Regions from separate parts of the Pseudoalteromonas sp. T1lg10 genome, predicted to be linked through region 2. Evidence: predicted binding sites of a transcription regulator. Region 2 holds the regulator's gene; the other holds the start of a gene.
What was found. Region 2 encodes MetJ, which represses methionine synthesis genes. Its sites were predicted from a motif close to TAGACGTCTAGACGTCTA; they were not measured.
Positions count from the first base shown of each region.

Region 1 (15,029 bases), 150 kb from region 2:
ACTGGCGGTATCCCGCGATTGATTAACCTCTTATGCGAACGCGCCTTACTCGGTGCCTATTCGGCCCAGGTTAATCAGGTCAGCAAAAAATTAGTGACTCAGGCGGCCAAAGAAGCCTTGCCGGAAACCTTACCGAGTCAAAAAAATAACGGCACAGAGAGCCGAGGCAAACGTTTTGTTTTTACCCTGGGCGGGGTTATGATGCTGTTCGCCGTGGGCATTGGCTTATCTTACTTTATTTAGGGCTCTACTATGTCGCTGTTATTAGACGCATTAAAACAATCACAAAATCAATCGAGTGCCCTAGAATCTGAGCCCGATACATCGCAGCAAGAGGCGTTAGACTTTTATCGCCGCCTAAGCTGGGGCCTAGTCGCCCTGGTGGTGATTGCCGTGGTTCTGGTGGTGGGCTATTTCGCCGGTAAATGGTGGCAGGATAATAGCAATGAATTGTTAGTACAGGCCAAGGCCCAGATGCAAGCGCAGATGCAAGCACAGGAGCAGCAGTCTACCAAGGTAAACGTGACCGCCACCCAAACTGCTTCACCGGCTCAGGTGAATGCCGAGCTGGCTACAAATCAAGCACAGCCAGTTAATAATCCGCAGAATCAAGTGACAGGCCAGCAGGTTGGTCAATCCGTAGCGCAGGGGCTACCTCAGGGGCAGGTTAACTTGAATGCCCTTCAGGTGCCGGTGCAATTTGCCCAGCCTTATCAACAAATGGTGCCCGTTTATGTGATGGGACAAATGCCCCAGGCCTATGGCCCTGGCACCTATATGCAATGGGTTCCCGCTTATGGTAATCCTATGATGGCCAATGCTGGCCAATATCCGCAAACCTTTAATCCTGGGGCGCAGCCGGTTGATAGCAGTCAATATAAGGTGGTGGGTAAGCCAATGGAGCAGGGCAACAATGCTTATCAGCAACCTCAGCAGGGTTACTCTTCGACACCCAGTTATAACGATGCTGAGTTACAAGGAGTTTCCAGCGACTTAAAACGTGCCTTTGCCGATGCCGTAGCCGCTACCGCAGGCATGCAGAATGATGATTCCGTCACTACCGCATCGCGCAGCAGCGCCATGGTAGAGCCCATCGAATTATTGCCGGAGGCGATTCAGAGCCGCATTCCATCCTTGGTCTATCAAGCCCATATTTATGCCACCGCGCAGGATAGACGTTGGATTAAACTCAATGGTTATGAGCTGTATGAGGGTGACAATGTGGGTCGCATACGGGTTGTGGAGATCACCCCGGAGCAGACAATTTTAAGCATTGATAACTATGAGTTTTCCCTTGAGGCAATGCAAGACTGGCCTTAATAAGAGGCATAGGTTTATCGGCGTTTAGACGTTGAGAGAGTAATAAAAAAGGCGCCAATTGGCGCCTTTTTCAGTAGCTTACGACTTATTCTTCGTCTTCTACCAGGGTCATCAATGAGGTGTTACCACCGGATGCCGTGGTATCGATACTGATGGTCTTTTCCGTCAATAGACGGTTGATCAGGGTATCGTAGTACTCGGCACTGATCACCGGCAGGATAGCACCCTTACGGTTTGCTAACTGCTGTGCGAAGTAGCCCAAGCGAGACGAGCGTGCAGCAACAACCGCACCGGCAAGGTGAGAGTGTGCCAAAATAGCTTGTAGCTGGTTCGGCTTAGCCACCTGTAATACGCCCTCGGCTACACCGGTCGCGATGAACTTATCGCGGAACGCCAGAGCTTCTTCATAGAATAGCTCAGAGGCAACTGTGATAACCGTGTTACCCGCTGCCAGCGCAGTGATAATCGAAATCGCCCAGAAGTTGAACGAGGTACTCTTATCTGCGTAACAAACCACACAGCCGCGCGGCTCAAGATACAGGATGTTTGATTCACCCGTTGGCCCAGGCAATACCTTAGGACGCTTCATACGCTTTTCAATGCGGTTAAGCTGAGTACGCGCATCGCTCAGAGTTTTTGCCAGGTCATCGGCTAGTTCGTCGATGATCTCAACCGTAGCCACTTTCGCCAATAGCTGACGAAGTGCCGATACACGGTCATTCAGCGCCGTTGCACGCCAGATCTTCTCATCGCGCATTGAGGCACTCATCAGTGCTTCTACCTTTTCAGCAGCACCCGAGTAGTGGTGTTGATCCGCTTCATCCGCTGGTAAGTTGGTCATCTGCACGTTCTCTGGAGAGGCTTTCTCTTTAACCAGGCGAAGTAGGTAGTTAGGACCACCTGCTTTAGGACCGGTACCAGAAAGACCACGACCACCGAACGGCTGCACACCAACGATAGCACCGATCATATTACGGTTAACGTAGACGTTACCGGCACGAGATTGACGGGCAACGTACTCGCAACGCTCTTCAATACGTGAGTGAACACCCATAGTCAGGCCGTAACCCGTGTTATTGATTTGATCAATCACGTTATCAAGTTCACCCGCTTTAAAGCGAACGATATGCACGATAGGACCAAATACTTCGCGCTTAAGCACAGACAAGTCTTTGATTTCATACAGGCGCGGTGCAAAGAAGAAGGCACCATTTTCGCTGTTGTCAGGGATATCACATTGATAATGTAAGGTGCCATTGCCTTTTAGGTATTCAACGTGAGCGGTCAGCGCTTTCAGTGCTTTTTCGTCGATTACCGGACCTATATCCGTAGACAAGTAAGCCGGATCGCCAATGTGAAGCTCGGCCATAGCACCTTTAAGCATCTCGATAATGCCGTCGGCTACGTCGTCTTGTAGGAACAATACGCGCAGTGCAGAACAGCGTTGACCGGCACTTTGGAAGCCAGACTTAACCACATCGTCTACTACCTGCTCAGGCAGAGCGGTAGAGTCCACGATCATACAGTTCTGACCACCGGTTTCAGCGATAAGCGGAACCTGGATGTCGTTACGAGCGGCCAGAGTTTGTGAAATAAGCGTACCTGTTTCCGTTGAACCGGTGAACATCACTGCTTGAATGCGCTCATCAGGCACTATGTGCTTACCTACTTCGCTACCGCGAGCGATAACCGGCTGCACCACGTGCTCAGGCAGACCTACATATTGCATTAGCTCGATGGCGCGTAATGCGATAAGACTGGTTTGCTCTGCTGGCTTGGCGATGACCGTGTTACCGGTCACAATGGCAGCTACAACCTGACCTAGGAAGATGGCAAGTGGGAAGTTCCACGGGCTGATGCACAGTACTACACCGCGGGCTTCAAAACGCTCGTCCTGTGATAACTCTTCCGCACGTGCGGCATAGTAACGACAGAAATCCACCGCTTCACGTACTTCATCGATACCATCTTGAGTGATCTTACCGGCTTCTTTAATACAAAGAGCCACTAGTTCGTCATTATGACGCTCTAGGATATCTGCGATGCGACGTAATAGATCCGCACGCTCTTTAACAGGCGTTGCCGACCAAGAGGTAAAGGCATTTTCTGCGTTTGCCAGCAGGGTTTGCATCTCATCGCCTGTGTGTAGGCGGTGCTGACCGATAATCTCTTTGTGGTTCGCAGGGTTGCGTACCGCCAGGTTACCTTCAGCAACTTGCTCTTCCGAGATAAGGTGCTCGGCAAACCAGGCATCCATATTGGCTTTTAGTGGGGTGATCACATTGATGTCGGTTAAGTCCATACCCTTTGAGTTTGGACGCTCGTCACCATAAAGCTCAATCGGTAGCTTAATTTGCTTGTTGTACTTGTTACGCAGACCTTGCAGGGTTTCTACCGGATCCGGCAGTAACTCTTCAACAGGCTTAGTGGTATCAACGATGGCGTTAACAAACGATGAGTTAGCACCGTTTTCAAGCAGGCGACGTACCAAGTAAGCAAGCAGGTCTTCGTGTTGACCAACAGGCGCATACACACGACACTGAATCTTTTCTTGAGTTACAACCTGATCGAACAGTGACTCACCCATGCCGTGCAGACGCTGGAATTCAAAGCCCTGGTTGTCACCCTTGGCCACTTCCAGAATGGTTGCAGCCGTGTAGGCATTGTGCGTTGCAAACTGTGGGTAAATCGCATCGCGTGCATCCATTAATTTAATGGCACAGGCTTTGTAAGATACGTCTGTGGTCGCTTTACGAGTAAATACCGGGAAGTGGCTTAAACCATCTTGCTGTGTGGTTTTGATTTCGGTATCCCAGTAGGCACCTTTAACCAAACGCACCATTAGCTTGCGGCCAACGCGGCGAGCCAGGTTGGTTAGCCATTCAATAACGAAAATTGCACGTTTTTGGTAAGCCTGAACCGCCAGACCAAAACCTTGCCAGTCGCCAAGCTCGGCGTCGCTGAATACGGCTTCGATAATGTCTAGTGAGATATCAAGACGGTCTGCTTCTTCGGCATCAACGGTCAGGCCGATGTCGTATTGCTTGGCAAGTAGTGCCAGGTCTTTTAGCTTAGGTACAATCTCTTCCATGACGCGGTCACGGTGAGTGAACTCATAGCGCGGGTGGATAGCCGAAAGTTTTACCGAGATACCAGGGCTTTTCACCGGGCCACGGCCATTGGCCGCTTTACCTATGGCATGAATCGCCATAACGTAGCTGTTGTAGTAACGCTCAGCATCACGCATGGTGCGTGCGCCTTCACCTAGCATGTCGTAAGAGTAAACGTAACCCTTGCTTTCAGCTTCTGCAGCACGCTCAATCGCTTCGTCAATGGTTTGACCCATAACGAACTGCTTACCCATGATCTTCATGGCGAAGTTTACAGACTTACGAATAACCGGCTCACCCAGGCGACCTACGGTACGTTTTAGCAGGCCGAACTGGTCTTCTTTATTCTTGTCACTGTAGTTAACCATTTTACCGGTTACTAATAGGCCCCAAGAAGATGCATTTACAAACAGTGAGTCACTTGCACCTAAGTGTGAGCTCCAGTCGCCCTTGGCTAGTTTGTCGCGAATAAGTTGTTCTTGTGTTGCTTTATCTGGCACGCGCAGTAGCGCTTCGGCCAAACACATTAACACCACGCCTTCTTCACTGGACAGAGAGAATTCGTTTAATAGCGCGTCAACACCGCTTTGACCATCTTGGTCTTTACGGATATTCAATACCATTTGACGGGCGCGCTCCCAAGCGCGGCTTCGTGCCGTAACACCTACTTCAGCCAATGGAAGAATGTGATCAATTACTTCATTTTCGTCAATGCGATAGAAGTCACGGATCTTCTGGCGGATGGGGCATTCTGTAATCAAATTGCCTTCAAATAACATAAGCAACCCTCAAAATAACGGAGTCTAAACATAGCAACTGTACCCAACACCATAAGGTGGGATGGTGGGGCCTCGGTTACGACAATTACTACATTGTAGGTTCTAACTGCGAGAGTGTAGATTTTTACCTACGTGGATATTCAGTATGTGGTTAAGATTGTGCTCTTAATGACTACACATTCGCGGGCATTCTAAAGAAAATACCGCAGAATATGCTGGTTTAATTTTGGCAATTACGATAATTTACAGGGTATATTTGTAGCTTGCCCGTATAAAATTCTGTTATGTCTCTAATAGCCAAGTCTCGTGTCCTAGATAGGATCGATTTAGCCATCCTTGATGAGCTGCAAAAAAATGGTCGCATCTCCAATGTAAACCTGGCTAAACAGGTAAACCTGAGTCCAAGCCCATGCTTGGACAGGGTTAAACGCCTTGAAGCTGAGGGTTTTATCGAAGGCTATTTTGCTAAGCTCAGTGAGCAGAAGCTCAACCAGAGCCTCTTGGCCCATGTACAGGTGTCACTGGTCACTTCTAACACCTCTGTGTTTAAAACATTTAAAGAGCACATAGTTAAAACCCCGCAAGTGGTGGAGTGCGATATGGTGGCCGGGGGCTATGATTACCTGCTCAAGGTGCGTGTAAGTGATATGAACGAGTACCGTCAGGTGCTTGGTGATCTGGTCGATATACCCGGGGTGGGCACGCACCATACCTATATGGTGATTGAAAAGGTGAAAGAAGATACCGGTCTGCGTATCGACTTATAACAGCTTCCCTTTGCTACAAAAAAGAGCGCCTAGGCGCTCTTTTTTTGGTAACTCATGTAAAAGTGAGTTTACGCCCAACCATCGTAGCGCTTTCGGCGCGACAGAAAGATGGTCAAAATAATACCTAAGAATAAACCGATAAAGGCAATGGCACCGCCATAGGTCAGTAACTGGCGCTTTTCTTTTGCCCGCAGATTCTGCTGTTTGGTTTGAATGGCATCGCGTTCGGCAATGGCTTGATCAAGCTGGGCCTGCAACTGCTCGGTTTGTGTGCTCAAATCGCTGTTCATGCTTTGCAGCTGTGGCACCTGTGCCTGCACATCACGTAGTTTTTGCTGGGTGCTGGCCAGCTCTTCCGCAAGGTTCTCGTGTTTAACCTTGAGGCTCTGCTCCTGATTAATAAACTTGCTTTCTACCCAGCCTTGGCGTTCTTTGTCGTCAACAACCTCAAAAAAGCCGTTATTTTCAGTGCCGGTAACCAGCTTGATTTCGGTGCCAGCGTTTACTGAGCCGATAATGCGGTAGTTTTTACCTGCCCCCGAGTGCATGAAAATATAGAGATCATCACTGATATAAGCGGTGCTGGGGGCGGCAATGGCCATTTTGGTGATTAGTGCGCTGGAAATAAAAAGCAGCGCAACACACAGGTGTTTTAGCATGCAACTAAACCTTGTTTACGTAAATAAGATGTTGATTGGGGCATATTATTGGCTGGCGTGGCGAATGGCAAGGCCGATTTTGTAACCCAACCCCGCGGCTAAGGGCTTAAATTACTGGGAAATGAATGCAAAAAGTTTGCATTCATTGACGGCTTTGTTTATGTTGTCTTCTTGTCAATTTCATTGGTCTTCTAGAACGTATGGACACTGAAATAGAGCTGAAATTTTTAGTTTCTGAGGCGGTCATCCCGTCGATTCCAGCACTTATCACACAGTTTGCAAAAACCGTTACCAACAAGCCTTCGCGTAATCTGCAAAATGCCTATTTTGATACTCCCAGCCGTGAATTACGGGCCCTGGATATAGGTTTGCGCACGCGCTGCAGCGATGGTCAATGCGAGCAAACCATTAAGCTTGCCGGCGAGAATGTCGGGGGGCTGCATCAGCGTCCAGAGTATAATTTGCCCATCGAAGGCAACCGCCCCGAGCTCAGTCAATTCGACGCCAGTATTTGGCCGCACGGGGTGCAGGTTGAAGCCATTGCCGACAATTTATATCCACTGTTTAGCACTAACTTTATTCGCCGTACCTGGCTGTTAGAGACTCAAGCCGGCACCTTGATTGAAGTGGTGTTGGATAAAGGAGAGGTGGCCGCTAATGCCAGCGTTGAGACTATTTGCGAATTGGAAATCGAGCTGGTTAAAGGCGAGCGCAGCGAGCTCTTTTCCCTGGCGGAAAAGCTGATCGAAAACCTGCCGCTGCGCATGGGACTCTACTCAAAGGCGGCGCGCGGTTATCGCTTGGCCGATGACCAACCGCTGGTGGCGAGCAAGGAAATCGATATGGTTGCACTGAGCAACGCCGACTCGCAGGAGCGGGCGCTGGAGAAGTGTTTAAACCATGGCATTACCTTTGTGCAAAAGCACGAAGAGTGCTATTTCCAAAAGCCGAGCTTAAAAACCCTGAAGCGTATTACCGATGGTGTCAGCCTTATTCGTCACAGCCTGTGGTTGTTTAGCGACATCGTTGAAAAGCAGGACACAGAGCGTTTGCGCTCGGAACTGAAGTGGCTACTAAGCGAATTAAGCTGGGTGGAAACCGCCATCCAACTGAAAACCTTTACCTCGAAAAAGCACGCCTACTACAAAAAAATCAATGCGGCGCCAGAGCTGGCGCAGGTGATTGAAGATTTAAAAGCGGTTCAGCCGAGCATAGACGAAGTGCAAAAGGTCTTTACCAGCAAGCGCTATAACCTCTTGCTGCTGGATCTGACCATTTGGCTGACCGAGCGCGGCTGGCGACAGTCATGGGGGCAGTCTCAGTTCCAGGCGGCGGAGAAAAATATCCATGATATTGCTGCTCACTTGCTGGAGTTTGACTGGCATGAAATGCGCGCCTTGGTCGACAATGACTCGCAGTTGTCGAGTGATGAATACTTAAGCCTAAAACACCGTCTTGAGCGTAACTTATTGAGCGGGTGCTGTTTAGGGGCCTTGTTCGATGAAAACGCACGGATGAATTTCCGTGCTCCCTGGCTGGATATCATCCACGGCACCTTCGAACTGTTTACCCTTAATTATCTTGGCCAGTTATGTCAGGGCAAGGACAGCGAAGAGCTGGCAAAAATCCAGGCCTGGCTCGCACAGAAAACGGACAGTCTACTCGGTGCCATGGAGCAAAGTCGTGAAGCGACCCGTAATATTCAGCCTTATTGGCGCGATTAGCCTCTTTAGCGCGCAAGCATATGCCTTTGCCGCGCAAGAAAATTGGCGCACCTGGAAGCACTCGCAGCAATACCAGGTGCAGTATTATCAAACGGCGCAAGGTCACTATGCTATTAAGGCCAAGTTGTTTGTTGCTAAGGCCACTAAGGCGCAATTTATCAGCCTGTTGCACGATACCGAGCATGCGTCCGATTGGCTTGAGGGCGTTAAGCGGGTCAATCTGCTAGACAGTCCCAGCGCCAATCGCACCCTGGTTTTTACTCACCTGAATTCGCCCTGGCCGGTGGCCGACAGGGAGCTGTATACCGAGTCCTGCTATGAAGCCCTCGACGAACAAAGTTCGCGATTATTAATTCGCAGTGTTGACCCGGATAGGGATGTGGGCAAGGGAAGAGTAAGGATAAAGGAATTAGAAGCGCTGTGGGTACTAACGTCACGAACAGATGGTTTGGTGTTGGAATATCAGGTCGAGGCCGACCCCGGTGGCGCCATTCCTACCTGGCTCAGTAATAAGGTGTCGTTAAAAAGCGTGTATAAGACGCTAATGAATTTACGCCGAGTGCTGCCTAAGACCCAGGTCATGTCACCCTTGCCATTGCAAGAGGGCGATTGCTCCTCCTTTTAGACAGGCATAAAAAAAGCGCTCAATGAGCGCTTTTTTCTAAGCTATTGCAGTCTTAAAAACCTGCGTCTGCTTTTAATGCTTCTACTTTGTCTGTCGCTTCCCATGGGAATTCGTCGCGACCGAAGTGACCGTAAGCAGCGGTAGGCTGATAAATAGGACGCTCAAGGTCAAGCATCTGGATCAGGCCGTAAGGACGTAGGTCGAAGTGCTTGCGGATAAGTGCAATTAGGTGCTCTTCGTCTAGTTTACCTGTGCCGAAGGTTTCAACGCTGATAGAGGTAGGCTCGGCCACACCGATAGCGTAAGAAACTTGGATTTCACAACGATCTGCAAGACCGGCAGCAACAATGTTCTTAGCAACATAACGAGCTGCGTAGGCTGCTGAACGGTCAACCTTTGATGGATCCTTACCAGAGAAGGCACCACCACCGTGACGAGCCATACCACCGTATGTATCAACGATGATCTTACGACCAGTCAGACCACAGTCACCCATAGGGCCACCGATTACGAAACGGCCTGTTGGGTTGATAAAGAACTTAGTCGCTGAAGTGATAAGCTCAGCCGGAAGCGTTGGTTTGATGATGGTTTCCATCACGGCTTCTACTAAAGCGTCCTGTGAAATGGTGTCACAGTGCTGCGTTGATAGTACAACTGCGTCGATACCAACTGCTTTGCCATTTTCATAAGCAAAAGTTACCTGAGACTTTGCATCCGGACGAAGCCAAGGAAGCTCGCCGTTTTTACGTACGTGCGCTTGACGCTGTACCAGGCGGTGTGAATAGGTAATAGGAGCAGGCATCAATACGTCTGTTTCGTTACACGCGTAACCGAACATTAGACCCTGGTCACCGGCGCCTTGATCTTCAGGGCGAGCACGGTCAACACCTTGGTTGATGTCAGGAGACTGTTTACCAATGGTGTTTAGGATGGCACATGAATCGGCATCGAAACCCATGTCTGAGTGGGTGTAGCCAATTTCACGTACTGTTTTACGCGTAAGCTCTTCGATATCAACCCAAGCGCTGGTGGTGATCTCACCGCCAACCATAACCATGCCGGTCTTTACATAGGTTTCACAAGCGACACGGGCGTGCGGGTCTTGCTCCAAAATAGCATCTAATACCGCATCTGAAATTTGGTCAGCGATTTTATCCGGGTGTCCCTCAGATACTGACTCAGAAGTAAATAAATGTTTTGCCATTGGCTTCTTCTCACAAGTCTCGCGCTTCCCAAACTCGTCACCAACCTCTGGGCGCAGCGCAGCATAAAATAAGGCGCATATTCTAGCTAAATGATCACACCTTGCATAGCAATTTTACGCCTAGACGTCCAAAATACTTCTTTTCACTCGCCAAACTCGCCAACTGCCCGAAATCAGCTGAAGTAATTACTCTAGTTGATGAGTAATTCTAAAGTCGCTCACTTTGGCCGCAAGTTTTATTTGCAGGGGGCGTATGAATAAGTAAAAATGGGCACCTATTTTGCCTTCGCTAGCTTGAGCAAAGGCGAATCTTCCAGCGCAAATACATATAAAGGTAGGAGAATTCATGCCATCTCGCAAAGAACTCGCTAACGCCATTCGCGTCTTGTCTATGGACGCCGTTCAACAAGCTAAATCAGGTCACCCGGGTGCCCCTATGGGCATGGCCGATATCGCCGAAGTCCTTTGGCGCGACTATTTGAAGCACAACCCAACGAATCCTGATTGGGCTGATCGCGACCGATTTATCCTGTCCAATGGCCACGGTTCAATGCTGATTTATTCGCTGTTACACCTAAGCGGCTATGACCTGCCTATGGAAGAAATCAAAAACTTCCGTCAATTGCATTCAAAAACACCGGGTCACCCTGAGTATGGTTATGCGCCGGGCGTAGAAACCACTACCGGCCCACTAGGCCAAGGTATTACCAATGCCGTGGGTATGGCTATCGCCGAGAAAGCCCTGGCTGCGCAATTTAACCGCGAAGGTCACGATATCGTTGATCACTACACTTACACCTTCTTGGGTGATGGCTGCTTGATGGAAGGTATCTCTCACGAAGCCTGTTCATTGGCCGGCACTTTAGGTCTTGGTAAGTTGATCGCGTTTTGGGATGACAACGGCATTTCAATCGACGGTGAAGTAGAAGGCTGGTTCAGCGATGATACGCCTGCTCGTTTCGAAGCATACGGCTGGCACGTAGTTCGTGGCGTTGATGGTCACGACAGCGAAGCGATTCGTGCGGCCATCGAAGAAGGTCGTGCTAATGGCGACAAGCCAACCCTTATCTGTTGTAAAACCGTTATCGGTTACGGCTCACCGAATAAATCGGGCAGCCATGACTGTCACGGCGCGCCTCTAGGTGATGAAGAAATCAAAGCTGCACGTGAATTCCTGGGCTGGAGCCATGACGCTTTCGTAATTCCACAAGAGGTTTACAGCCAGTGGGATGCTAAAGAAGCGGGTCAGCAAAAAGAACAAAACTGGAAAGACAAGTTCGCTGCTTATAAAGCTGAGTTTCCTGAACTAGCGGCGGAATTTGAGCGTCGTCAAAACAATGAACTACCTGCGGATTGGGCGGAAAAATCACAAGCCTATATCGAGCAGTTACAAGCAAACCCGGATAACCCGGCAACGCGTAAAGCATCACAAAATGCCCTGAATGCCTTTGGCCCTATGCTGCCTGAGTTTATGGGTGGTTCTGCGGACCTGGCCGGCTCAAACCTAACGCTTTGGAGTGGTTCTAAAGGCTTGACCAGCGATGATGCCAACGGTAACTACATCTTCTACGGTGTGCGTGAGTTCGGTATGTCGGCGATCATGAACGGTATTGCGTTGCACAAGGGCTTTATCCCTTACGGTGCTACCTTCCTGATGTTTATGGAATATGCCCGTAACGCGGTACGTATGGCGGCGCTGATGAAAACGCCAAGCATCTTCGTTTATACCCATGACTCAATCGGTCTGGGTGAAGACGGTCCAACGCACCAGCCAGTAGAGCAAATGGCGAGCTTGCGTTATACCCCTAACCTAGTTAACTGGCGTCCTTGTGATCAGGTTGAGTCGGCCATCGCCTGGCAACAAGCTATCGAGCGTAAAGACGGTCCAACGTCACTGGTATTTACCCGTCAGGGTCTGGCGCAGCAAGCGCGTACTGCAGAGCAGTTGGCCAACGTTAAGAAAGGCGGCTATGTACTAAGCTGTGACGGCAACCCTGAAGTGATCCTGATCGCTACCGGTTCAGAAGTTCAACTGACCATGGATGCAGCCGCTGAATTACGTGCTCAAGGCAAACAGGTACGTGTGGTCTCTATGCCGTCAACGGATCTATTCGATGAGCAAGATGCGGCTTATAAAGAATCTGTACTACCGGCTGCTGTGACTCGTCGAGTTGCCGTTGAAGCTGGTATTGCCGACTTCTGGTACAAGTATGTAGGCCTTAACGGCAAGGTGATCGGCATGACTACCTTTGGTGAGTCGGCGCCGGCGGATGAGCTGTTCAAGCTGTTCGGTTTCACCGTGGACAATGTGGTAGCAGCGGCCAACAGCCAATTCTAATCGCTTGTTTAAAGACATAAGAAAAAACCGCGCATGGCGCGGTTTTTTTATGTCCTTAGAAAAACGAGCTATTGTTATTCGCTGGTCTTGGTGCTTTTAGCTTGAGCCAAACGTAAGGTGCGCTCTTGTACCAGCTGTGACAGGGGCACCAACTCAATGCCTTCCGCTTTCAGCTCATCTAGGGCACTTTGCAAAAAGGCAAAGGTTTCCGGGTAAGGGTGGGCAATGGCCACCGCATAATCATGTCGTTTGGCGATGCGCTTGAGCTGATCAAAGCGAAAACGTAGCTGTTTTTCACTGGTGATATTATCTAAAAATACATGTCGCGCTATGTTCTCGACGCCATAAAGGGTGGCAATACTTTGTGCTTTGGAGTGCGGGGTGGTTTTGCTGTCGAGAAAATACAGGTCCTGCTCCTTCAGCACTTCCATGGTCCAGTTCATCGGCATGTTTTGCTGCGTTAAGAGCGAGCCCATATGATTGTTCACCCCTTTAATATTTGGCAGGCTATTTAACGCCTCGCGTAAACGGCTTTGAAAGTCTTCCTTGGGCATATTCATGGTCAGGGCGCCGGGTCCAAGGGCTAGATCATTGAGCGATTGCATGGGCGCATGAAGCATAATTTCTTTTTGTTGCTCATTGGCTTGAGTCGCAAACCGCGCGGCATAGGGAGTGAAGGGCAAGATGGCAAACGTAAGCTGTCCAGGTATGTTTAAGGCGGACAAATCATTACGTTGATAACCAATATCGTCGATAACGATGGCCACCTGTTTTGCTTGTACCGATGGACTTGCCAGCAGACAAGCCAAGAGCACAACCACAGCAATCCATTTTAGTATGTGCACAGTAATATTTATTCTTCTGTTGATGTTATTAACCAAGGCATTAATGCTATTGGTTTTATTCGAGCCAATGTTTTGCGCACTGGCTCACTATTATTATTTTTTAATATTCTTCTAGCAGTTGCTGGGCTTTTATTAACTGCGTGTCCAATAATGCAGTCAAATTACTATTGGCGCTTTTTCCAGCCGCTAAATTGATTATAACCTCTTTATTTGATTGGGAAAGGTCTGGTTGCAAAATAGCGACATCCGGGGTGATCCCAGTTCCCTCGATAGAGATACCGGCCGGCGTATAGTATTTAGCAGTAGTCAGTTTTAAGGCGCTGCGACCATCGCCTAATGGGATAAGCGATTGCACCGAACCCTTGCCGTAAGAGCGGGTTCCCACCACCTTGGCTCTGTGGTTGTCTTTTAAGGCACCGGCTACAATTTCTGCCGCCGACGCCGAACCTTGGTTGATCAACACCACTATGGGCGCGCCTTCTAAGATATCCCCCGGCTGGGCATCAAACCTTTGATTGGCTTCGATAAAGCGTCCTCGGGTCGAGACTATGGTGCCGGTGGAGAGAAACAGGTCGGCGATATTGATGGCACTGTCGAAGGTGCCGCCCGGATTATCGCGCAAATCAATGAGCAGGCCTTTGAGTGCCGTGCCGCTTTGCTGCTGCATCTTGGTAATATGGCGGGCGACATCATGAAAACTGTGGTTATTAAAGCTGTTGATGCGCAGGTATCCGGTGCGATTGGCTTGCAGCTCGCTGTTTACGCTTTCTATATGTATGGGTTGGCGGGTGAGGTGAAAATCGAGTCGTTGTGAATGGCCTGCACGGGCAATGGCCAAAGTCACTTCACCATTTTCGCGGCTGTTGATCAGCTTGGAGACATCTTCCAGGGACTTATCTATCACAGCTACATTGTTGATAGCCAATAAAATATCACCGCCTAATAAGCCGGCAGCCTGAGCCGGAGAATTGGGCAGTGCCGAGACGATGACCACATGATCCTGGCGTTTTTCGACCTCGATCCCCAGGCCCTTATATTCGCCATTGGTAACATCAAACAGGCGTTTTAATTCCTGCTCATCCAGGTATTCGCTGTAGGGGTCAAGCTCGCTAAGCAGGCTGCTCAGCACATGTTGATCCAGCTTGGCACGGTCCACTTCCTCGACATAAAAGTGGTTTATATGAAATAAAACTTCTTCGAGCTGGCTTTCCTGCGCCGCTGCTGAAGCACTGCAAATGCTTAGCGCTATGGCTAGGCACCAGTTTAAAAAGTGCCTAAAAATGAGTGCGTTATATGCAAACATAGGCTGCCCCTTGTGGCGCAGCCGCTATTCAATTATGAGGACCTGCACCAAGTGGTTGGATTAACGGCACGTCCTTTGTGACGTATCTCGAAGTATAGACCAGGATCAACCTGGCCGCCGCTCTGACCAACCAGGGCTATTGCTTCGCCTTGGTAAACCTGATCGCCCACTTCCTTAAGCAGGGCTTGGGCGTGACCGTAAAGACTCATATAACCTTTGCCGTGATCAACCACCATGACCCAGCCAAAGCCCTTAAGCCAGTCGGCAAATACCACCTGACCGTCTTCGATGCTATTAATATTGCTGCCTTCTTTAGCATCGATCACCACGCCTTTCCAATTAAAGCCAGGGCGTT
Region 1 covers NZ_PQBV01000004.1:219,057-234,085, forward strand. Annotated here, with positions in the region: gene C2M17_RS03380 (ExeA family protein) at 1-243, shown strand, start outside; gene C2M17_RS03385 (general secretion pathway protein GspB) at 253-1,320, shown strand; gene putA (bifunctional proline dehydrogenase/L-glutamate gamma-semialdehyde dehydrogenase PutA) at 1,406-5,209, opposite strand; gene C2M17_RS03395 (winged helix-turn-helix transcriptional regulator) at 5,494-5,976, shown strand; gene C2M17_RS03400 (TIGR04211 family SH3 domain-containing protein) at 6,045-6,635, opposite strand; gene C2M17_RS03405 (CYTH and CHAD domain-containing protein) at 6,836-8,359, shown strand; gene C2M17_RS03410 (START domain-containing protein) at 8,319-8,984, shown strand; gene metK (methionine adenosyltransferase) at 9,037-10,188, opposite strand; gene tkt (transketolase) at 10,535-12,526, shown strand; gene C2M17_RS03425 (divergent polysaccharide deacetylase family protein) at 12,601-13,371, opposite strand; gene C2M17_RS03430 (S41 family peptidase) at 13,472-14,674, opposite strand; gene C2M17_RS03435 (murein hydrolase activator EnvC family protein) at 14,707-15,029, opposite strand, start outside.
Region 1: the regulator MetJ is predicted to act here: its motif matches at 10,302-10,319, upstream of metK (methionine adenosyltransferase).

Region 2 (15,029 bases):
TGGCGTCGATAATAGGGGCGCTATCAAGCACCTCAAGCACCGCCTTAACCTTGTCTTTGGGTAGTTCAGTTCTGGCCTTACGAGCCAAAACCAAGGCTGTCACCTGGCGGTTAGCAAAGGGCACAGAAACCCGCATACCGGGTTCAAGGCTTGCCGCCAGCTTGGGGTCGACCAGGTAGTCAAAACTGCGGTGCAGAGGCACCTTGATTGCCACTTCCACATAGCATTCTTCCTGAGTTGGCAATAGGTCGGTTTGTAGGGCGCTTGGTAAAGACGACAAGGGTGAACTCACAGCATCAGACATGCTGTTAATGTACTAAATTCATGGCAAGGTGAATAGCGGCAATTAATGCTTGAACATTAAACAGGAGTTCAATAAAATACGCGGCCTTAAGGGTGCTGAGCGAATATTATTGGTCTTGGCACATTGAAACTAACGCGTATGGTGCCGAACTTCGGGTTTGGAGAGCGATACGGCCTATTTAGAGGTAATCCCCATGAAAGAAGGTATCCACCCTAAGTACGAAGCAATCAATGCAACGTGCTCTTGTGGCAACAAGTTCGAAACTCGTTCAACTTTGTGTAAAGACATTCACCTTGACGTATGTTCAGAGTGTCACCCTTTCTACACTGGTAAGCAGAAGATTCTTGACACAGGTGGTCGTGTTGACCGCTTCAATAAGCGTTTCGGTGCGCTTAGCAGCAAGAAGTAATTCATTGCTTATTAGAAAAAAGCACCCTAGGGTGCTTTTTTTGTGCCTCTTACTTTTTACGGCAGCTATCCAATACCAATTCTGTCTTCTACATAGAAAAATTCCAACGCCGTGAGCATGATATTTAGCCCGCTAGAAGTAAGTGAATTGGTATCCTATCCTGTTTGCTCTCTGATCGCTTGATTAACACAATTACTCTGGTCCATTCCCAGTATTGATATAAGCCATTTTGCATTTATTCTTTGTAAAGGTATTAATGAAAAGCAGCGATAATGCATCTAAAAAGCATGAACATGCAGATGTGTGGGTAAATCCAGTTAAACCGTTGCATTTTTTGTGTTTTTATTCGCTATCGTTATATAAATTGCATTTTTTATATCTTTAATTATGATTAACGCAGTTTTTATTGCTTTTTTTGACCCAAAAAAGGCATGGGAATATCGCTCATGCTAGGGGAAATTAAAATAATTAACCGGGATAATGATGCTAAAACCGCTTAATTTCGCGTAACAGGATAGACCTGATATTACTTGGAATATAGCCGGAAAAGCAGTATTGTTGCCTGATACCTGAACTCTCACCAATATTTCTAGCAGGATACTTTTTCATGTCAGACTTTCGTCAACAAGCTCTTGATTATCACGCTTATCCCGTTCCAGGCAAAATCAGCGTTGAGCTGACAAAAAGTGCGGAAACGGTCAATGACCTAGCTTTGGCTTACAGCCCAGGTGTAGCTGAGCCGGTGCGCGAAATTGCCGCCGATGCCAACAATGCCTATAAATACACTGCTAAAGGCAATATGGTTGCGGTTATTTCTAACGGCACGGCAATTTTAGGCTTGGGTAATTTAGGTCCGTTGGCATCAAAACCTGTAATGGAAGGTAAAGCCTTATTGTTCAAGCGCTTTGCCGGCCTTGATTCAATCGATATCGAAGTTAAACACCGCACCACGGAAGACTTTATCAACACGGTTGAAAATATTGCCGATACCTTTGGCGGTATTAACCTTGAAGATATCAAAGCTCCTGAGTGTTTTGAAATTGAAAAAGCGCTGATCGAGCGTTGTAATATACCTGTATTCCACGATGACCAACATGGTACCGCCATTGTAACTGCGGCGGGCATGCTTAATGCTCTTGAGATTCAGGGTAAAGATATCAACGATGCCTTGATCGTTTGTTTAGGTGCTGGTGCAGCGGCTGTGGCCTGTATGGAGCTGTTGATTAAATGTGGCGCCCAGCGCGAGCACATCTATATGCTTGACCGTAAAGGTGTGATCCACACTCGTCGTGACGACCTGAACGAATATAAGCAAATGTTCGCAAACAACACGGATAAACGCACTCTGCAAGACGTGATCGCCGATGCCGATGTATTCGTGGGTGTATCTGGTCCAGATCTACTTTCTGCGGACGAGTTAAAGCTGATGGCCGACAAGCCAGTTGTATTTGCCTGTTCAAACCCAGATCCTGAAATTAAGCCAGAAGTGGCGCACGCTGCCCGTCAAGATTTGATCATGGCAACCGGTCGCTCTGATTATCCAAACCAGGTAAATAACGTTCTGTGCTTCCCGTTTATCTTCCGCGGCGCCCTGGATGTGCGCGCCACGGCTATTAACGATGAAATGAAGATTGCCGCTGTTGAAGCTATTCGTAGCATAGCTAAAGAGCCGGTACCACAAGAGGTATTGACCGCATCGGGTGTGACCGAGCTGGAGTTTGGCCCGCAGTACATTATTCCTAAGCCAATGGATCCGCGTTTATTGCCTCGCGTTGCTAAGGCGGTAGCCGAAGCCGCAGTGGCAACTGGTGTAGCGCAAATCGAGCTGCCAGAGGATTATATGAGCGATAAGTAATTTCCTTGTCGCCAAAAAAAAGCCCCAAGTTTTGCTTGGGGCTTTTTTTATGTGTTTGGAAAATCAATCATCACCGATCTCTGGGATCTCTAAGCCCATTTCCGCCATGATCTTACGCACTTCTTGCGGCACCTTCTCCGGATTATCCTTACGTAAGTCTTCATCGCCAGGCAGCGGTTGTCCGGTAAAAGCATGTAAAAATGCTTCGCAGAGCAATTCACTGTTGGTGGCATGACGCAGGTTGTTCACCTGGCGTCGAGTGCGTTCATCTGTTAATACTTTTAAAACGTTGAGCGGGATTGAAACGGTAATTTTTTTTACCTGTTGGGCTTTCTTACCGTGTTCCGCATAAGGGTGAATATACTCACCATTCCACTTGGCCATAATTTGCGTCTTGTTCTTTGGTCACTTAGGCATCAATAAGGGCGAAATTCTATCGTGTTGGAAAGGATAGTCAAATATTCCTCATATAGCTATTTAGACGTATAAATGTTTTGACTTCTATATTTGGATATTTTAACCTTTTGGACGTCTAAACATCCATTTCTGATTGGAGGCACTATGCCTAAGTTAAGTAAACAAACCATAGCGGTGCGCCACGGCATTGAAGCCGACCAACATCATGGTGCAGTTGTGCCCCCAATTTATTTATCCACTACCTATTCTTTTGCCGATTTTGATACCAAACGTCAGTACGACTATGGCCGCAGCGGTAATCCCAATCGCGATATTCTCGCAGAGGCTTTGGCCGAGCTTGAAGGCGGCGCCCGTGGCATCATTACCGCTACCGGCATGGCGGCGGTGCACCTGGTAACACAGTTGCTGACGCCCGCAGATACCCTTGTGATCCCCCATGATTGTTATGGCGGCAGCTACCGATTATTTACCTCCTTGGCCAAGCGCGGTTTATTAAAAGTGAAGGTGGTGGACTTCACCACTGCCGAGTGTTATCAGCAGCTTATCGATGCCAAACCTAAATTGGTATGGATTGAAACCCCTAGTAACCCAATATTGCGCCTGACCGATATTAAGGCCGTATGCGCGGCCGCAGCTCAAGTGGGTGCTTTGGTGGCAGCGGATAACACCTTCTTGTCACCTGCGCTGCAAAACCCATTGGCGCTGGGCTGCGATATCGTGGTGCATTCAACAACCAAGTATATCAACGGCCACTCGGATGTGGTCGGTGGCGCTGTGGTTTGTAAAACTCCTGAGCTTGGCGAAGAGCTGGCCTGGTGGGCCAATAATATTGGTATTACCGGTGCGCCTTTTGACAGTTACCTGATTCTGCGCGGGTTACGTACTCTGAAAGTGCGTTTGCGTCAGCATGAGGAAAACGCCCAGGCTATCGCCGAATACCTGCAGCAACACCCTGAGGTAGAAAAGGTTTACTATCCTGGTTTGGCAAGTCACCCACAGCACCAATTAGCTAAAGCGCAGCAAAGTGGTTTTGGCGGCATGGTGAGCTTTGATATCAAAGGCGAACTAAAAGACAGCGCCAAGTTCCTTACCTCAGTGCAGCAATTTACCCTGGCCGAGTCCTTGGGTGGTGTTGAAAGCCTAATTTGTCATCCGGCGACCATGACTCATGCGGGCATGGACAAGGAAGCACGCTTAGCGGCGGGCGTGGGTGACACCCTTATTCGTATTTCTGTGGGCATTGAAGATCAGGAAGATTTGATCGCCGACCTTGAACGTGCTTTTGCACAACTTCATCAGAGCTAGGCTGGAGCAGATAAAATGGCCAAGGTAGTACATAAATTTGGTGGCTCTAGCCTAAGCCGTGCGGCGCGTTATCATGCGGTTGCTAATATTGTTCTCGCTCATAGTCAGGTCGGTGACATAGTGGTGGTGTCTGCCGCCGGTAAAACCACGGACACCCTGGTTAAGCTCTGGCAGACATTCGAGCAGCAAGATCAGCATAGCGGTATGGATGTGATAAGCCTGTTGCGCAATCACCAGCAGGAGCTGATCCAGGAGCTGTTAAGCGGCGAGCGCAAAGCTCAGGTGTTAACTCAGCTGGAACAAGAATTAACGCATGTATGGCTAGGATTTGAGCAAGGAAACTTGCAAGAGGCAGCGCTGCTGGCTCATGGTGAACTCTGGTCGGCGCGTTTGTTATCCAGCTATTTGCAGCAACTCGGCGCAGAGGCACAGGCGTTAGATGCACGCCAACTACTCTGCGCTCAACAAGGGCAGTTGTTGCATCGTGTGAATGAGCAACAATGTCAGCGCCTTATTGGCGCGGATAAGATTAATGTGATCACCGGCTTTATTGCCGCCGATCAAAGAGGTCAGACGGTGACCTTGGGACGCAATGGCAGTGATTACAGTGCCACTTTATTTGCCCGTTATATGGATGTCGATGAGGTCTGTATCTGGACGGATACTCAAGGGGTGTTTAGCACCGACCCGAGAAAGGTTGCAAGCGCGCAGAAGTACCATAAAATCTGCCGCGCCCAAGCGCAATTATTGGCGGCGCTGGGTAACCCGGTTTTACATGCCAAGACCTTGTCTCCCCTGCATGGCACCAATATCAAACTGGCGGTGCGCAGCTCTTATGATAGCGATGCCCTAGGTACCGAAGTGGTGCGCGAGGGGGGGTGTAAGCATAAGCACTTTATTACCACCTTGGCGCAGCAAGACGTTATTAAGCTTGATCACTTAGAGCAGGGTGAGCTGGAGCTGCTACGGCGTCAACTACAGATCAGCCTTATCGACTGTGATGTGAAAGGTGTGTGGCATCTGGTGGTACCGCAGCAGCACAGTGCCGAGTTATTGCATCACTTTGGTGAGCGTGCCCAATTGCTGGAGTCCAATGTTAACGGCTTCGCCCTGGTTGCACCGCAGCGAGAGCTGGAAAAATGCCAGCAGCAGGTAGAGCAGGGTTTGAGAGAGCTTAATCTAAATGGCCGTTTTACGCATGTGGGTGAAGGTTACTGCTTACAGTTAACCGATGAAGAAATCGGTGCCGATAGCTTGAGCTATTTACATCAGCGTTTGCTTGGCGCTCAGCGGCAGTTGGCCGTGGTGGTGGCAGGTTTGGGTAATGTTGGTGAGGTATTCGTGGCGCAATTTGCCCAGCAATTGGCGCGCTTACGTCAGCATATTGATGTCAGGGTGGTGGCCTTAGTGCGCAGTGAAACCCTGCTTTTTGACCCTTGCGGTCTAGATACCGAGCAATGGCAAACAGCCTGGGAGCAAGGTGCTCAGCCCTATACTAAGGATGAACTGTTATCGCGTCTGGCGCAGCTAGACTATGAACATAAGGTGGTGATCGATATCACCGCCAGTGAGGCCTTTAGTCAGCTTTATCCGCAATTTGCCAAGGCCGATTGCCATTTGATCAGCGCCAATAAATATGCCGGTACCGCTCCCTTTTCCTGGTATCAGAGTTTGAAGCAGGATCTGGCTCAGCGTAATTTGCAGTGGCGTTATAACACTAGCGTTGGCGCGGGATTACCCATTAACTTTGCCCTGGCTGATCTGCAAAATAGTGGCGACCGGGTGACCCGAGTACAGGGCGTTTTTTCCGGCACCTTGTCCTGGCTGTGCAGCCAATATGATGGCAGCGAGTCTTTTTCTCAGCTCTTGCTTAAGGCGCAGGAGCTTGGCTTTACCGAGCCGGATCCTCGTGAAGACTTATCAGGCCGCGATGTACAGCGTAAGCTATTGATACTCGCCCGTGAACTGGGCTTAGAGCTGGAACTGGATGATATTGAGCTTAGCGCCTTAATGCCAACTCAGCTGGCCGCTGGCAGTTGGCAGGAGTGTCAGACTAACTTAGATGTGCTCGATGAATTTGTGGCGACGCGGGCGCAGCAAGCGGCAGCGGAGCAGAAGGTTCTGCGCTACAACGCCGATTTGCGTATTGAACAGGGGAAAGTCGAGGTCAAGGTAGGACTGGTGGCAGTGCCGACAAGCAATCCTTTGGCGGGTTTGCAGCCAGGTGACAATATCTTTGTCGTTAACAGCAACTGGTACCAGGATAATGCCTTGGTTATTCAAGGGCCGGGAGCAGGCAAGGAAGTGACCGCCGCGGGAGTACACTCAGATCTATATTGGCTTGCTAGTAAGTTAAGCTAACGCCAACTCAGGTTGAGAAATAAAAAAGCCAGCATTTGCTGGCTTTTTTATTTTTGGGTTAGAACAATTCATCCTCAGAGGGCAGGGGTTTATCGCCTGATGTTTGAGTTTCAAATAGCACGGGCGGAGCCTTTTCCGCGTAACGGGTCGGTGCCGTGCCTTTAATAAAGTACTCGAAGCGGCTGGTATGATCATTGTTATGGCTCAGCAGTCCGGTCTTTAAGTCGATACGTACCGACTCTAAGCCTTCGGGTGGCTCAATCGCCGCATAGGGCTGATCTTCTAGGGCCACACGCATAAAGTCGATCCAGCCCGGTTGTGAAGTCTTGGCGCCGGACTCGGCACCAAAAATCTGACCGCGGTCGAGATTATTGTTGTAGCTGGTTCGCCCTAATGGGTTACCCGGGTTATCGAAGCCAACCCAAATTGTGGTCATAACATTGGCATTGAAGCCGCTAAACCAGGTATCTACCGAGTTGTTGGTGGTACCGGTTTTACCTGATAAATCACGACGTTTTAAATCGGTGGCACGCCAACCCGTGCCGTTCCAGCCGGTGCCATGCTGCCAACTGCCGCCACCCCAAATGGCGCTATTCATGGCATCGGCAATCAAAAAGGCATTCTGCTCTGAGATCACCCGTGGCGCACAGCTAGGCATGGTTTGCTCTTGCTGTTGCTCTAGTTCATCGATTTGCGGGTCGATTGCTAATTGTGTATCTGTGTTGGTTTCCTCAGCGATCAATTTTTCAAGCTCGGCAAACTCGGCCAACACTTCATTTTTGCGTCTTTGTTCATTGCTACAGGCAAGCAAAGGCTGGGCCTGATAAAGCACTTCATCTTCGCTGGTGACTATGGAGCTAATAAAGTAGGGTTCCACCAAGTGACCGCCATTGGCGAAGGCGCTCATACCACGTGCTAATTCCAGCGGTGTTAACGAGGCGCTACCCAGGGCCAGGGTTTCATTATGTGGAATATCTTCGTCCTTAAAGCCGAATTTAAGCAGGTGATCGGCTGTGGTGTCGACACCTACACCGCGGATCAGACGTACCGAGACCACGTTTTTAGATTGAGCCAGGGCGCGACGTACGCGAATTGGGCCTACATATTTTTCCGGGCTGTTTTTTGGACGCCAGGCAACCCCCTGACTTTTATCCCAATGGTTGATTGGCGCATCATTGATTATGGTTGCCAGTGAATAGCCATGCTCCAGTGCCGCGGAATAAATAAAGGGTTTGATATTTGAACCGACCTGACGCTTGGCCTGTACGGCGCGGTTGTACTGGCTTTGTTCAAAACTGTAGCCGCCAACTATGGCTTTGATGCGGCCATCTTTAGGGTCGATAGATACCAAGGCGCTGGACGCATCGGGAATTTGTGCCAGTAAAGGCTGGTCATTTTTATCGAAGCGATACCAAATTTGCGCCCCAGGGTTCAAGATATCGGCGGCGGTCTTAGGGGCAAAGCTCTGGCGTGACTGAGTGATATAGGTACGTGCCCATTTCAGACCTTCCCAATCTATGGTGAGGCGTTCACTGTCTTTGTTCAGTACCGTTATAGCCTGCTCTTCAACAGACATGACGACACCAGCATGAAGATCGGCCTGTGTATTCACCCCTTTTAGGTATTGCACTAACTCTTGTTCGGCAACAGCTTCTTCACTGTCACTTTGCCACAGGTAAGCAACAGGGCCGCGATAACCGTGTCGCATATCATAGGCATAAAGGTTATCCCTTAACGCGGTTTGTGCCGCCGCCTGCATGGTCGATTCTACCGAGGTATATACCTTGATGCCGGAATTATAAGCCTGCTCGGTGCCGTACATGGCAACCAGCTCTGCACGGGCCATTTCGGAAATATAAGGCGCATAGAGTTCTATCTCGGCACCATGGAAGGTGGCAGTGATCGGAGCACTTGTTGCTTCCTGATATTCAGAAGTGCTGATATAACCTTCATCCAACATGCGTGAGAGGACCACATTACGGCGTGCTTTTGCTCGTTCTGGATTACGAATTGGGTTTAATGCCGAAGGTGCTTTAGGTAAACCTGCAATCATCGCCATTTGTGCTAGAGTTAATTCATCGAGCGACTTACCATAATAAACTTGGGCTGCCGCACCAATACCAAAAGCGCGGTTTCCTAATTCTATTTTATTAAGATAAAGCTCGAAAATTTCATCTTTGCTTAATAATTGTTCAATGTGAATGGCGATAAATATTTCTTTAACTTTTCGAATATATGCTTTTTCGCGAGTTAAAAAGAAGTTTCGAGCCAATTGCATTGTAATAGTACTGGCTCCCTGGCGCTTTTCGCCGGTGGATATTAGTACTAAAGCACTACGTACTATACCTATAGGGTCGATACCGTAGTGTTCATAAAAACGATTATCTTCGGTAGCCAGGAATGCTTTTCGGAGTGGTTCCGGGACGTCGTTGATTTTTACAGGGATTCGCCGCTTCTCACCAAACTGGTTGATCAGTTTGCCATCCCGCGTAAAAACTTGCATTGGTGTTTGTAACTTTACATCTTTTAATACCGCTACGCTGGGGATGTCAGGCTTCACGTAAAGGTATAAAGCAACCAGAGTAATACAGCCCAGGAGGCCACATATGCAAAGGATTTGTAAAAATTTTTTGAATATTTTCACGGATAATTCCCTATTTGGACTCCCAATTGAGCGCAGAGGTTGCTAGTATATCTTGATTAGAAAGTGAATAAAATTTTTTCATCAATAATTTATAAGTCTATTATAATTATAAAAAAAGGTTTCACGTTGCTCTTATGTTAAATCGACTTCTCAAAAAGTCAGTGCCCGCCATGGTGGGCATCGACATCGGCTCACACTCTGTTAAAGCAGTGTTATTAACACAGCAGGATCAGGGTTATCGTCTCGATGCTGTTGCGATCGAACCTATGCCTAAAGGGGCTATGGCCGAACGTAACATACAAGATATTGAGGCGATTGGCCGCGTAATCGCAAAACTCAGAAGACGCATTCCAAAGTCTGTCAGTCATGCCGTTGTTGCTGTGTCTGGTCAGACGGTGATTACCAAGGTGATCTTTATGGACGTGTCATTAAGTGATGCTGAACTGGAATCGCAGATCGAAATCGAGGCGGATAGCTTAATCCCTTATCCCCTGGATGAGGTCAGCATTGATTTCGAAAAGCTCGACATCAACGAAGCCGACCCGTCAAAGGTCAATGTGTTGCTATCGGCAGCGCGTACGGAAAGCGTGGAAGCGCGTTCCGGAGCGGTTGAGGCCGGTGGTTTCACACCCAAGGTGGTTGATGTGGAAACCTATGCTTTGAGCAGGAGTCTGGATGTGGCCTACGGGGCATTACCAGAAGATGCCAAAGACAAGGTGGTGGCTTTGGTGGATATCGGTGCGATGATGACCTTGGTCAGCGTGGTGCAAAAAGGTGAGACCATCTATACCCGTGACCAGGTATTTGGTGGTGAGCAATACACCAACACCATAGTCTCCTACTACAACAAAAACTTTGATGAAGCCGAACGTGCTAAATGCACGGGCGACTTACCGCCTAACTACACCTTTGAGGTATTGGCTCCGTTCCAAACTTCTTTGTTGCAGCAGGTTCGTCGCGCGGTGCAAATGTTTTTGACCACCAGTGGTAAAGAACAAGTGGATTACATTGTCTTGTCTGGCGGTACGACCATGATCGATGGCCTGGATAGATTGCTTGTCGATGAATTGGGTATTCATACCGTTGTTGTTGACCCCTTTGCCCATATGGAAATTGGTTCGCGCGTTGATCAGGAGCTGATCAACAAGCATAAGGCCCAATTCGCCGTCGCCACGGGTCTTGCATTGAGGAGCTTCTCAGCATGCCACATATAAATTTATTGCCTTGGCGTGAAGCCGCACGAAAGGAAGCGCAGCAAAATTTCGTCACCATCTTGGTGGCGGTGATTGTGATTGCCTTTGCTTCCATGTTTGCGCTTAGCCAAGTCTACGGCGCCATGATCGATGGTCAGAATGTGCGTAACAACTTTTTAGTACGGGAAATTCAAGTGCTGGATCAGCGTATCGCCGAAATTCGTGAGCTGGATAAGAAAAAAGAAAGCTTGCAACAGCGTATGCGCCTGATTGAAGAGCTACAGAGTAACCGTAACCTAGGTACCCGCATTATGGATGAAGTGGCGAAAATCGTTCCTTCCGGCGTTTACTTTACGACCTTAGAACGTCGCGGTGATGCAATTCAGATATCGGGTAAGAGTGAGTCTAATAACCGCTTATCAACCATGATTCGTCAAGTTGAAGGCTCATACCTACTAGAAAGAGCATCCCTACGAGGCATTGTTGCCGGGGAAGAAGAAGCTCGTTTGTTGAGTGATTTCAATATGCAATTCAGTGTGAAGTCCTTCGGTGAGATTGGCGAGGTGCAACAATGAGTTCAGGTTTTAAAGCCTTTAGTGATATCGAGTGGGGTGAGCTGGAGCTCGATAACATAGGCGAATGGCCAGCCTTGGTAAAGGGTTTGGTCTGTCTATTAGCCGCCGGTTTAGTCTTGTTCTTTAGCTATAAACTACTGGTGGAAGAAAAAATTGGTGGCTATGAAAGCGTGCAAAAGAAAGAAGTTGAATTGCGCGACAGCTACCGAGTGAAGTATTCCAAAGCCAGTCGTTTGGAGCTTTACAAACAGCAGATGCAAGAGATGGAAGAGAAATTCTCCCAGCTATTGAAAAAGCTGCCGACTTCGAATGAAACTCCTGGATTACTGGATGACCTTTCTTATGTAGGTACAACCAGCGGCCTGACCTTTGTTAAAATTGGTTGGTTGCCGGAGATTAAAAAAGAATTCTACACCGAGCTACCCATCAAGATTGAGGTTGAAGGAAGCTACCACGAGTTTGGTGAATTCGTAGGTAAGGTAGCGCAGCTACCACGTATTATCAGCTTGCACGACTTTGACATCGAAGCTACAGGTGATGACCAGCTAGTGTTTAGCGTGGTCGCTAAGACTTACCGTTATGAGGGGGATGAATAATGAAAAAACTCCTCGCAGTCGCCTCGTTAACACTGTTAGTGAGTGGGTGTTTTGATGACACGACCGAGCAAAGAGAGTTTATCAACCGAGTAAAAGCCAGTACGCAGCCCAAGGTGGAGCCAATTCCTGAAATTGCCCAGTTTGAGCATTTTGCCTACAGCGCATCAGACTTACGTAGCCCGTTTGTGGCGCCAAAACCTGAGCTGATTCAGGATAAGTTGATCCAGGTGCAAAACTGTTTACACCCGGATCCACAGCGTAAGAAAGAGCCTTTGGAGCGTTATCCTTTAGATAACCTGTCGATGAAAGGCACACTCGGTTCAGGGCCTGCAACTTGGGCTCTGGTCAAGGCATCGGACGCAACATTGCACCGTATTTCAAAAGGCAATTACGTTGGCTTGTATCACGGCAAAGTGACTCAGGTACGCAATAACTACATAGAATTATTAGAGTTAATCCCTGATGGAGCAGGATGTTGGAAAGAACGCCTGACCAAGCTAGAAATGTTGGAGGCAGGTGATGATTCCAGTTCATAAAAATCAAGGTAACAGCACAATGCAAAATAACGCATTCAAAATGAATCGTATCTATTCTTTGGTACTCGCAGTAGCTACCCTGTTTATGTCGAGTTTTGCGACCGCCGTACCCTTGTTGTACGACGTTCGTTATAACCCATTGCTGGAAGGTGAAACTGAGGTCGAGTTTGTATTCGATGAAGAAATCTATATCGAACCGCAAATTCAGGTCTTCAGTGAGCCAGCGCGTATTGAGCTTTTCTTTGATGAGGCTGATTATGAGCAAAGCCTTGAAGAAGTACTGATCAATAAGGCCGGCGTAGAGAAGGTAACCAGCGAGTTCGTTAATGACGGCTTTAAGGTAACTGTATTCCTGGATCGCTTGAAGATTTATCAGACGCGTATCGATAAAAACCTGTTCTATCTACACGTTTCCGATAACCCAGTACAAGACGCATCGCAAACCATTGCTGAAGAAAACGAAGGTGCTAACTACATCAACCGTATTCAAGCCTTGGATTTCCGTCGCGGCGAAAAGGGTGAAGCGCGCGTATTGGTATTCTTACAAGAAAACATGGCCGCTATCGACGTACAAGAACAAGCGGGCAAGGTAGTTGTTGAATTCCACAATACGGATATCATTGACGACCTGCTGTATCAATTGGATGTTATGGACTTCGGTACCGTGGTGAGCATGGTAGAAACCTTTAAAGAAGGTTCTAACAGCCGCATCGAAATCGACACCACAGACGCATTCGATTACAACTATCAGCAACTTGACAACATCTTTACCATTACCTTGGAAAAAGATGAGTCGAAGCGCAGCTTCCTTGGCAATGGCAAAGACTACCAAGGTCGTCCTATGTCATTGAACTTCCAAGATATCTCTATCCGTGCGGTATTGCAGATCATCGCCGACTACAATGGTTTTAACCTGGTAGTGAGCGATTCGGTTTCAGGTAATATCACCCTACGTTTAGACGGTGTTCCTTGGGACCAGGCCCTTGATATCGTACTACGAGTAAAAGGCCTGGATAAGCGCATGGAAGGTTCGATTCTGATGGTTGCTCCAACCGAAGAATTGGCTGCTCGTGAAGCGAAAGAGTTAAAAGCCAAGCAACAGGTTGAAGACCTGGAGCCGCTATACAGCGAGTATATTCAGCTTAACTATGCCAAGGCACAGGAATTTGCTGACCTACTGCAAACCGATGTAAACAGCATTCTTTCTAACCGTGGTAGCGTGTCGGTTGATGCCCGTACCAACACCTTATTAATCAAGGATACGGCTAAGAGCATCGAAAACGTGCGTCGTATGGTTGAGACCCTGGATGTAGCGGTTAAGCAGGTGGTTATCGAATCACGTATGGTAACGGTACGCGATAATATCCAAGAAGACCTGGGCATTCGTTGGGGCTTCAGTGATAGTAATGGCGGCTGGTTAAATGGTACTACGCCAGGAGCACCAGATAACGCAACAGGCACTTTAACCGGTCTTTCTGGTAATCTGATTGGTGCTGACGCCATAGCTAGAAATGGCACTCCAAGCGTCGGCGACCGACTCAATGTTAACCTACCAGTTATCAACCCTGCGGGTAGCATTGGTATGCACGTGGCTAAGTTAGCAAATGGCCAATTGATTGACCTAGAGCTATCAGCCCTAGAGCAAGAGAACAAGGGTGAGATCATCGCCAGCCCGCGTATCACTACAGCAAACCAGAAAAAGGCGCGCATCGAGCAGGGTACTGAAATCCCATATGTGCAGTCGGCTTCAAGTGGCGCAACTACGGTTACCTTTAAAAAGGCAGTGCTAAGCCTGGAGGTTACTCCGCATATCACGCCTGATAACAAGGTAATCCTTGACCTGGCAATCACTCAGGATACCCGAGGCGACACCGTAGACACGGCAACGGGTCCGGCGGTAGCTATCGATACTCAACGTATCGAGACTCAGGTGCTGGTTGAAAACGGTCAAACCGTGGTGCTAGGTGGTATTTACCAGCAGCAGATCATCAACTCAGCTCGTAAGGTACCGCTACTGGGCGACGTTCCTTACCTAGGCGCCCTGTTCCGCTCAACCAGTGAGCGTAACGAGAAGCGTGAACTGCTTATCTTCGTAACGCCGAAGATCATGGTAGAGAGTACGCTGTAAACCTCACAGCTTAGTAAAAAGCCACTCATCAGAGTGGCTTTTTTTATGCCTGCTATAAAGCGTTAGACATGAAAAAGGCCACTTTGCAGTGGCCTTTAATATGGCGAATATTTTAGAGGCTATTAGATGTACTCGAACACCTTGATCACGCGCTCAACACCGGAGATATTGCGGGCAATTTGCACCGCACGTTCGGCTTCGGTTTTGCTAACTAGGCCCATTAAGAAGACCTCAGCATTTTCCGTGACCACCTTAATATTGTTACCACTGACATCGTCTGCCGCTAAGAGCTGAGTTTTCACCTTAGAGGTGAGCCAGGCGTCGTGGCTTTGTGTACTGATGCTGGTCGGTGAGCCTAGGCGCAACTGGTTATGAAGGCGACGTAAGCCATCGGCATCCTCGGCGGCACTTTGGGCCTGTGACTTCATCTGCTCGCTGGGCACCTGGCCGAGTAGCAAGACGATGCCGTTATAGCTTACCACTGTGACATTGGCATCATCTCGTTGGCCGATGCGCTCCTTGATGGCTAAAGTGGCTTTAATTTCTATATTGTTATCGTCTATCTGGCTGCCTATGGTGCGGCGATCATTAGCAGCGGTGACTGCACCTGCAGTACCGGCGACTACGGCGGCGGCACAGCCTTGCAGCAATAAGGTGCCAACGAGAACGGCGATAAGACTCTTATTATTCATTTAGTTTTCTCCCT
Region 2 covers NZ_PQBV01000004.1:73,764-88,792, forward strand. Annotated here, with positions in the region: gene priA (primosomal protein N') at 1-304, opposite strand, end outside; gene rpmE (50S ribosomal protein L31) at 498-713, shown strand; gene C2M17_RS02700 (malic enzyme-like NAD(P)-binding protein) at 1,321-2,568, shown strand; gene metJ (met regulon transcriptional regulator MetJ) at 2,632-2,952, opposite strand; gene metB (cystathionine gamma-synthase) at 3,130-4,290, shown strand; gene metL (bifunctional aspartate kinase/homoserine dehydrogenase II) at 4,306-6,651, shown strand; gene C2M17_RS02720 (penicillin-binding protein 1A) at 6,710-9,295, opposite strand; gene C2M17_RS02725 (pilus assembly protein PilM) at 9,430-10,509, shown strand; gene C2M17_RS02730 (PilN domain-containing protein) at 10,497-11,063, shown strand; gene C2M17_RS02735 (type 4a pilus biogenesis protein PilO) at 11,060-11,659, shown strand; gene C2M17_RS02740 (pilus assembly protein PilP) at 11,659-12,195, shown strand; gene C2M17_RS02745 (type IV pilus secretin PilQ) at 12,179-14,323, shown strand; gene dolP (division/outer membrane stress-associated lipid-binding lipoprotein) at 14,446-15,015, opposite strand; gene C2M17_RS02755 (SIS domain-containing protein) at 15,016-15,029, opposite strand, start outside.